DNA from 2 places in the Anaeromusa sp. genome. Region 2 is predicted to be linked to the other one. Evidence: riboswitches for the same ligand, from Rfam matches in the RefSeq annotation. Region 2 holds a riboswitch; the other holds the start of a gene.
The links. A riboswitch is a leader RNA that binds a small molecule or an ion and turns the genes downstream of it on or off. The one in region 2 is predicted to bind thiamine pyrophosphate.

Region 1: another riboswitch for thiamine pyrophosphate. It lies ahead of cytX (putative hydroxymethylpyrimidine transporter CytX); the one in region 2 lies ahead of thiC (phosphomethylpyrimidine synthase ThiC).

The regions. Positions count from the first base shown of each region.
Region 1 covers NZ_JAQUZF010000033.1:1,884-5,871, forward strand. The annotation lists gene thiW (energy coupling factor transporter S component ThiW) at 1-491, opposite strand, end outside; gene thiM (hydroxyethylthiazole kinase) at 491-1,321, opposite strand; gene cytX (putative hydroxymethylpyrimidine transporter CytX) at 1,282-2,514, opposite strand; TPP riboswitch at 2,603-2,713, opposite strand; gene PHF27_RS06410 (ABC-F family ATP-binding cassette domain-containing protein) at 2,865-3,988, shown strand, end outside.
Region 2 covers NZ_JAQUZF010000013.1:22,517-26,504, forward strand. The annotation lists partial or broken gene tsaB (tRNA (adenosine(37)-N6)-threonylcarbamoyltransferase complex dimerization subunit type 1 TsaB) at 1-98, opposite strand, end outside; gene tsaE (tRNA (adenosine(37)-N6)-threonylcarbamoyltransferase complex ATPase subunit type 1 TsaE) at 79-561, opposite strand; gene thiL (thiamine-phosphate kinase) at 561-1,559, opposite strand; gene thiC (phosphomethylpyrimidine synthase ThiC) at 1,735-3,036, opposite strand; TPP riboswitch at 3,146-3,247, opposite strand; gene PHF27_RS03465 (GerMN domain-containing protein) at 3,318-3,899, opposite strand; gene PHF27_RS03470 (N-acetylmuramoyl-L-alanine amidase) at 3,896-3,988, opposite strand, start outside.

The sequences.
Region 1 (3,988 bases), on a different contig from region 2:
TGCGAAGATAAACGTTTTTGCAGAACCATGGTCAACGGCGTGCGATACAATACGTACGCAATCAGACTGCCGCCGGTAGTGCTGATTAGAAAAGGGATGATGAAGAAAAAAGCGCCGACTTGCGAGCCGAGAAACCAAGAGGCTACCGGATACGCCAGTAAGCCGCCTATGAGGCCGGTTCCGATGATTTCGCCGGCTACGGCGCCGGCAATGTGACCGGTGCGGCGGAAGAGCCAGCCTGCCAGGAAAGCGCCGCAGAGACTGCCAGGGAAGGCTAAGAGCGAACCAGTGCCAAGAAGATTGCGCAAGAGGGAAATGGTGAAAGCGCCGCTGACGGCGTAACGTGTGCCTAAGAGGGCGGCTAAAAGAACATTGATGGCGTGCTGCATGGGAAAGCATTTGGCAACGCCGATGGGAATGTAGACCAAGTGGCCCAAAATCACGCCTAAGGCTACAAACAAAGCGGTAAAAGCAAGCGGACGAATTGACATTAGGCACCTCCTGAAGCGGATGATAGTTGCAAGCGCAGGTGTTGGCGCAGCGTAGCGCCGGTCAAGGTGGAGACGGCGTCAAATAAGCCGGTGCGGAAGCTGCCGGTTCCTTGAGAAGAAGTTAAATTGGATGCGGCCAGCTCTCCGGCAATGCCCATGCAAGCAAGGCCGGTTATGGCTGCTTCCCAAGCGGGAGAAACCGCTGCAGCGCAGCCAATAAGGGAGCTGCTCATACAGCCTGTACCTGTTACGAAACGCAGCATGGATACGCCATTATGCAGGCAGGCTGTTTGCTGGTCTGGAGAGGCAATCCAATCGGTTTCACCCGAAACCGCCACGACGCAGTGCAGCTTTTTAGCCAGAAAGTAAGCAGTTTCTGCGGCTTGGGCCGCCTCTTTTAACGCATCAACGCCGGGACTGGCGATCGTCTGTCCTGCTAGAGCCGCGATTTCCGCTAAGTTGCCCCGGATAATATCAGGGGGACATTCAAGGAGCAACCTGGCGGCAGTCTGCTGCCGCAGGCGGGTAGCGCCGACGCCCACTGGGTCCAGCACGATGGGGACGCCTTGGGCTTTGGCTACTTTTCCTGCCATAAGCATGGCTTCAGCGCTGCGGGGCTGCAAAGTTCCCAGGTTAAGCACTAGCGCTTTAGCGTGAACCGTGATTTCCGCGGCTTCTTCCGGAGCGTTAGCCATAACAGGGGAAGCGCCGATGGCTAAGGTGATGTTGGCGCAATCCTGCATGGTTACTTGGTTGGTAATTTGATGTACCAAGGGGCGTTGTTTTTGAATTAAGCAGATGTTTTCAGCGAGTCTTTCTGCAAGCTCCATTTGGCCGCAAACCTCCCTACGAGGATATAAGTAAACGCAGTGGCAAACATGACCGGCACAGTAGCGCCGACCATAAGATCAAGCTTGAGCAGCTGATAGTAAAGCGCGACGCCCAAAGCCCAAATGACTAGTGCCAGCCAGTTGACCATGAGGCCGGGACGCAGCTGGCGGTTGCCTAAGAGAAAATAGTCGCTGAGCAGGATTGCGAAGAGCGGTGCGAAGACCGAACCGATTAGGAGCAGAAACCCTTCGTATTGTTCCATGTCGACGCCGAGAGCCAGCAAGGTACCGGCGACGGTTACTGCTAAAGCCGCGTGCTTTTCATTAAACCCCGGCAGCAGCGTATGTACGCTGACGCCGGCGGAGTAGGCGTCCATAAAGGTGGTGGTAATGGTGGCTAAAAGAACGATGGCTAAAACGGAAAGCCCCAGATTGGCCGCCAGCAGCATGCCTGCGGGGTCAGCTTGACCTGCGACAAGAGCTACGCTAAGGCCGATAATGTACATCCAGCAGCTGCCGAGAAAATACCCCAGGCCGCTGCCCCAGGCGGCTCCTTGACCGGAACGGGCGAAACGGGTGTAGTCGGCGATAAGAGGCAGCCAGGAAAGGGGCATAACCACGCTGAGCTCAAAGCCAGCGCCAAAGGGCATGCCTCCTGCGGCGGGTTTGCTCAGAACCGTAGTGTCGGCAAAGACAACGCTGCTCATGACGATGGTCAAAGCAAATAAAAGCAAAGCGGCAGCCATATTAGCTTTTTTCCAGCCGGTTTCGCGGCCCAAGACAATCCAAAGCAGCACCAGCGCGCCCACAAGAAGGCACCAAAGGCCATATTGATCGATTTGCCAAAGGTGGCGGCTGGTTTCGTTCAACGAGCGGGCGGCGGCCAGGATCATAATTGAGGTCCAGCCAACCAGCTGCAAAATATTGAAGAGAGAAAACAGTTTGGCCCCGTAGACGCCAAAAGAAATGCGTGTGGATTCAATAGCGGAAAGTCCTTCGCGAAAGCCGATCAGCCCGCAGAGAACCAGCAGCATTGTTCCTAGAGCGTGGCCGCCTAAAATAGCCAGTAAGCCGTCTTCAAATCCTAGGGGAGCTAAGAGGCCTCCGGCCAGTATTTCCGCCATGGAAACGGCGGCGCCGAACCAGAGGAAGAAAAAATGAGGAAAACGAATGGTTTTTAACGGTGTTTGCATGAAGATACCTTCTTTCTTTTTTGCAAAGCAAGCAAATGAACAAGGTGAGGGAAAAACAAAAGCGCATTCTGCGGAGAATGCGCTTGCATGGCATGCATGGGAGCTTTTCCTACGCTGGTATAATCCAGATCAGGTCAAAGGGTCACGGAATGAGGATCCGTATCTCAGCCAGCCGCTTCTGGCCCCCCTAGCTTGCTATATGATTCTAAATTTTATCATAGCACGATGCCTGCAGCCTGGCAAGAGAACGAGTGGCGAAAAGCACTTTTCCTTTGACAGCCAGGGCTTCGACACGTTAAAATATAAGCTATCTGTGAGTGAATGAGTATGAATTTTTCAAGGAGAAAAACATGAGCGTATTGACCGTTGAAAACGTGTCCCAAGGCTTTGGGGCTCGTCAGATTTTGCAGGACGTATCCTTTCGTCTGCTTAAGGGAGAGCATGTAGGCTTGGTTGGCGCCAATGGCGAGGGAAAGTCTACCTTTTTGAATATTATTACCGGCCAACTGACGCCGGATGAAGGCAAAGTGGCCTGGTCTAGTCGGGTAACGGTGGGGTACTTGGATCAGCATACGGTTCTTAGCCGGGGCAAGAGCATTCGGGAAGTGCTGCGGGAAGCCTTTCAGGCGATGTTCGATATGGAAGCGGAAATGTTGGCTTTGTATGAGAAAATGGGCGAGGCTTCTCCAGAAGAAATGGACGAAATGATGGCCTCTGTGGGTGAGATTCAAGACGCTCTGGAACATAGCGGCTTTTATATTCTGGACGCTAAAATTGAGGAAGTGGCGAACGGCCTGGGTTTAGGTGAAATCGGTCTGGATCGAGATGTGGCGGATCTGAGCGGCGGCCAGCGGACCAAAGTTCTGCTGACCAAGCTGCTTTTGCAAAATCCCACTATTTTGATTCTTGATGAGCCTACCAATTACTTGGACTTTGAGCATATTGAATGGCTTAAGGGCTACTTGAAGGCATATGAAAATAGCTTTATTCTTGTTTCTCATGACATTCCTTTCTTGAATGAAGTGGTCAATGTCATTTATCACGTAGAAAATACCGTGTTGACTCGCTACAGCGGTGACTATGATCAATTCCAGGCGGCCTATGCGGTGCGGAAGAACCAGGAGATCCGGGCCTATGAACGGCAGCAGCAGGAAGTAGAACGCATGGAGGATTTCATTGCCCGCAACAAAGCCCGCGTAGCTACGCGCGGCATGGCTAACAGCCGCAAGAAGCGCCTGGATAAGATGGAGATTTTAGAAAAACCCAGGGAAAAGATGACTGCTTCCTTTTCTTTCCGCGAAGCCCGTACGCCAAGCCGAACCATTGTCGAGGCGAAAGGTCTGGTGCTGGGCTATGATGAGGCGCTGACCCGCCCCGTGGATATCTTGCTTGAACGAGGCCAGAAGGTAGCGATCCGGGGCGTCAACGGCCTGGGAAAATCTACACTTCTTAAGACGCTGTTGGGAGAAATCAA
Region 2 (3,988 bases):
TTCGTCGTTTCCAGCTTCCACTCCGCCAAAAGAGCCGACTCAGTCGCTAAAGCTACGCCGGAAACCAAAGTAGCCGTCTCAAGAGCCAATACCGGCATCTGCTTTCAACTCCTCACACAATCTTTGATAGCCCTCGCCATGGGGCTCCAATTCAAGCTCTCGTTCATCCTGCGCCGCGCCACAGCGCAGATAAATGCGCAAATGCTCAGCAGGCATTTCCTCCCAAAAAGCATCCGGCCACTCGATAAGCGCGATGCCCCGCCCTTCTACGTACGTGTAAAAATCAATGTCCCAAAGCTGTGAAGCATCTTCTAAGCGATACAGATCAAAGTGATACATTTCCCCTTTGCCGCTTTGGTATACGTTCATTAACGTAAAGGTCGGGCTTGTTACATCCTCCGCCACGCCTAGACCGCTAGCCAAGCCTTGCGAAAAAAGTGTTTTCCCCGCCCCCAGGTCACCGGAAAGACAAAGCACTTCTTTGCCGCGCAGCAACGTTCCCAGACGCTGCGCCAGTTTCCAAGTTTCCTCCGGCGACGCCGTCTTCCATTTCCAAGACATTACAAATCCTCCTGTTGGAAATGATTATACCCCCGCGGCTGCAGCAGCGCCCGCTGCCCGTCGCTCTGACGCAAATAGACTCCCTGTCCCCGGCTGACTGTGCCGATCACCGCCAAAGGCAGCTGCGGCATCTCACGTTGCAGCTGCGCCAGCGTATCCGGCGACATCGTGCTAAGAAGCTGGTAATCCTCGCCGCCGTAAAGAGCCCATTCCAAAGGATTGATCCGAGCCCGCCCCGCAGCCTGCAGCACCTCTGGCGAAAGCGGAACGTCAGCCGCCCGCAGTTCTATAGACACCCCGCTGGCTTCGGCGATTTCATTGGCCTCACTGGCCAAGCCGTCGCTAATGTCATTGAGGCTGTTTATGCCGGCTTCGCCTAGTATCTTGCCCCAGGCAACTTGCGGTCTAGGACGTAAATGCCGCTCTTGCAAAGGCTTGGCCCAAGGCTCTTCTTGGGCTTCCTTTTGCCCCAGCAGCCACAGCCCTGCGGCAGAATCGCCCACCGTACCGGTCAAGGCCACTACATCGCCGCACTGAGCGCCGCTGCGGTAACATACCTTCTGAGGCAGCGCCTCGCCGGTAACAACCACATTTAAGACCAATCCTTGCAAGGAGGAAACAGTATCCCCGCCAATAATGCCCACGTTATATTCTTTAGCCAGCGCCCGCATGCCTTGATAAAGGTGTTGCACAAATTCCACCTGGCAGTCCTGAGGCAGCGCCAAAGAAATCAACGCATGGCGCGGATTGCCTCCCATGGCGGCAATATCGCTGAGATTGGCCGCCATAGCCTTCCAACCAAGGCTCCAAGCATCGGTAGTGGTCAAAATAAAATGCACGCCTTCCACCAGCATATCGGTTGTTAACAGCGTCACATGATCTGGGGTCGGCTGCACTACAGCGGCGTCATCGCCAATACCGACAATCACCCCAGGAGTCTGAGTTTCCTCCTGGAGTAAACGAATCAGGCCAAATTCGCCTACTTCGCATATTTTCATAGTCTTATAGCTCCCATCCTAAAAAGATAGCATCTGTTTTGTTTATTCTTGACCAACAAGCAATTCCCTGCTGAAAAAAGAAAGCCGAGGGCCCCTTTCTAAAGAAAGAGTCCCCCGCTTCATTGCGGTACTTCTATAAACAGATGCCAGGATCAGAGAATCTATAAGCGTCCTTTTAGCAAGAACCGCCCGATTTTCCCAGATGCTCGCTGACAATCTTCATGGCGCAATAATCGCCGCACATGGAACAAGCTTCCGCGTTGCCGGCATTTCGCTCCTGCCGATAGCGGCGCGCTTTTTCCGGATCCAAAGCCAAAGAAATCTGGCCTTCCCAATCCAAGGCTTTACGGGCTTTCGCCATCGACAAGTCCCACTCTTTCGCACCAGGCACGCCTTTCACAATATCCGCAGCATGAGCGGCAATCCGCGAAGCCATTACGCCTTCACGTACATCGTCAATGGTCGGCAGCGCTAAATGTTCCGCCGGCGTCACATAGCACAAGAAGTCAGCTCCTGCAGCCGCAGCCAGCGTACCGCCAATGGCGGCCGTAATATGATCATAACCTGGGGCCACATCGGTAACCAACGGCCCCAGCACATAGAACGGAGCGCCTTTGCAAAGGCGCTTCTGCAGCTTCACATTGGCCTCAATCTGGTCATAAGGCACATGACCGGGTCCTTCCACAAGCACCTGCACGCCTTTGGCCCAGGCGCGGTCAACTAGCTCGCCCAAAATCAGCAATTCCTGCAATTGACCCCGGTCAGTGGCATCCGCCAAACAGCCGGGACGCAACCCGTCGCCTAAGCTGATGGTCGCATCATGACGCAGACAGATGTCCAGCAAATCATCATAACGCTCATACAAGGGATTTTCCTTATTATTATGGAGCATCCAGCCAGTCAAGAACGAACCGCCGCGGCTGACAATGTCCATCACGCGACCTTCCCGGCGCAGCCTGCCGATGCTTTCCATCGTAATGCCGCAGTGAAGCGTCATAAAATCAGCGCCGTCCGCCGCCTGTTTCTCAATGACATGCAGCATGTCGTCTGCAGTCATCTCCATAATGGAACCCTTGCTTTTAATAGCTTCCACCGTAGCTTGATAGATAGGTACTGTACCAACAGCAACGGTCGAGCGTTCAATAATCGCTCGCCGGGACGCGTCAATATTATCGCCAGTAGACAAATCCATTACCGCATGGGCCCCTGCAGCAATAGCTGCATCCAGCTTAGCCAGCTCCGGCTCTAAGTCCGGGAAGGCACTGGACGTGCCGATGTTAGCATTTACTTTGGTCGAAAGGCCCTCGCCAAAACCAAACGGACGCAAGGACGTATGATTGACATTGGCGCATATCGCCACCGTACCTGCCGCCACTTTTTCTCGCAACGCCTCTGGCGCCATCCCCTCCGCTTTAGCTACTGCGGCCATAACCTCGGTAATCTTGCCTTGTCTTGCCAACTGCATTTGTGTTGCCATGTTTTTTCCTCCTTCTCGTTCCAGCTTGCGCCGGACGGCATGCAGCCGCTAAGAGAGAGTGGCGATAATACAAGGGACCCTCTCCGCAAAGAGAGGGTTGCAAAATCTTTACGATTTTGTCCCACTTCCCTACGCTGGCATTACCCAGAATCAGGTTCCAAGGGTCAACCGCCGCAGCAGTTTCTCAGCTTTCGCTCCCCTAGTGGCTACTATGCAATTATTTACTAGTTATTGTAGCATAACAAAGCCGCCGAAGCAATCGGCGGCTTGCGAAGGACGAGCTAGCGTTTAATTATTTTTTCCGAGCGACTCAGGGGTTCGCTAATGTCCACATGCCCCTGCAATGTAGCGCGGCGCTTGCCTTCCACTAAAAACTGCACGCTTTGCACTTCGGGAAATTCCGTCAACGTGTTCACAATAGCCGCCACTAAAAGACGTTCGCTCGTAGAGCCAGCGCTCTGGGCAATCGCCTCGCTAAAATCCACGTAAGCAATTTCGTCCTTAACCCACAGCCCCTTGATTTTTGCTTCCTTGGGCAACAAACCCACCATACCGTTTCCATGAGGCGGAGCCGCCAGCAGTTCCATGGCGGTTCGGGCCGGGTGATCATTTTTCTTCACTTGAAAAACTTCCGGCAGCAGCCATTTGGCATCGTTAGACCCTCTGTATACCTTTATGCGCATTGTACCCGGCTCCGGCTGCGACGTATCCCCCGGCGGCACAAGCACGGCTGCCGGAGGCGTTGCCGCCGCTCCAGGCGTTGTTGCCGGCGTCTGCGCCGCTGATGGTTTCATGTCGCTTGCGCAGCCGCCTAAAAAGAGCGCCGCCATTAAAAAGCAAGCTATGGTTATATCCCGCATCATTGGACACCCCCTGACGCTGCGGCCTTGCGGAAAAAGCTATCCAAGCCCATCACAATGGCGTTAGCCATTTTTTGTTGAAACGTCGGCGA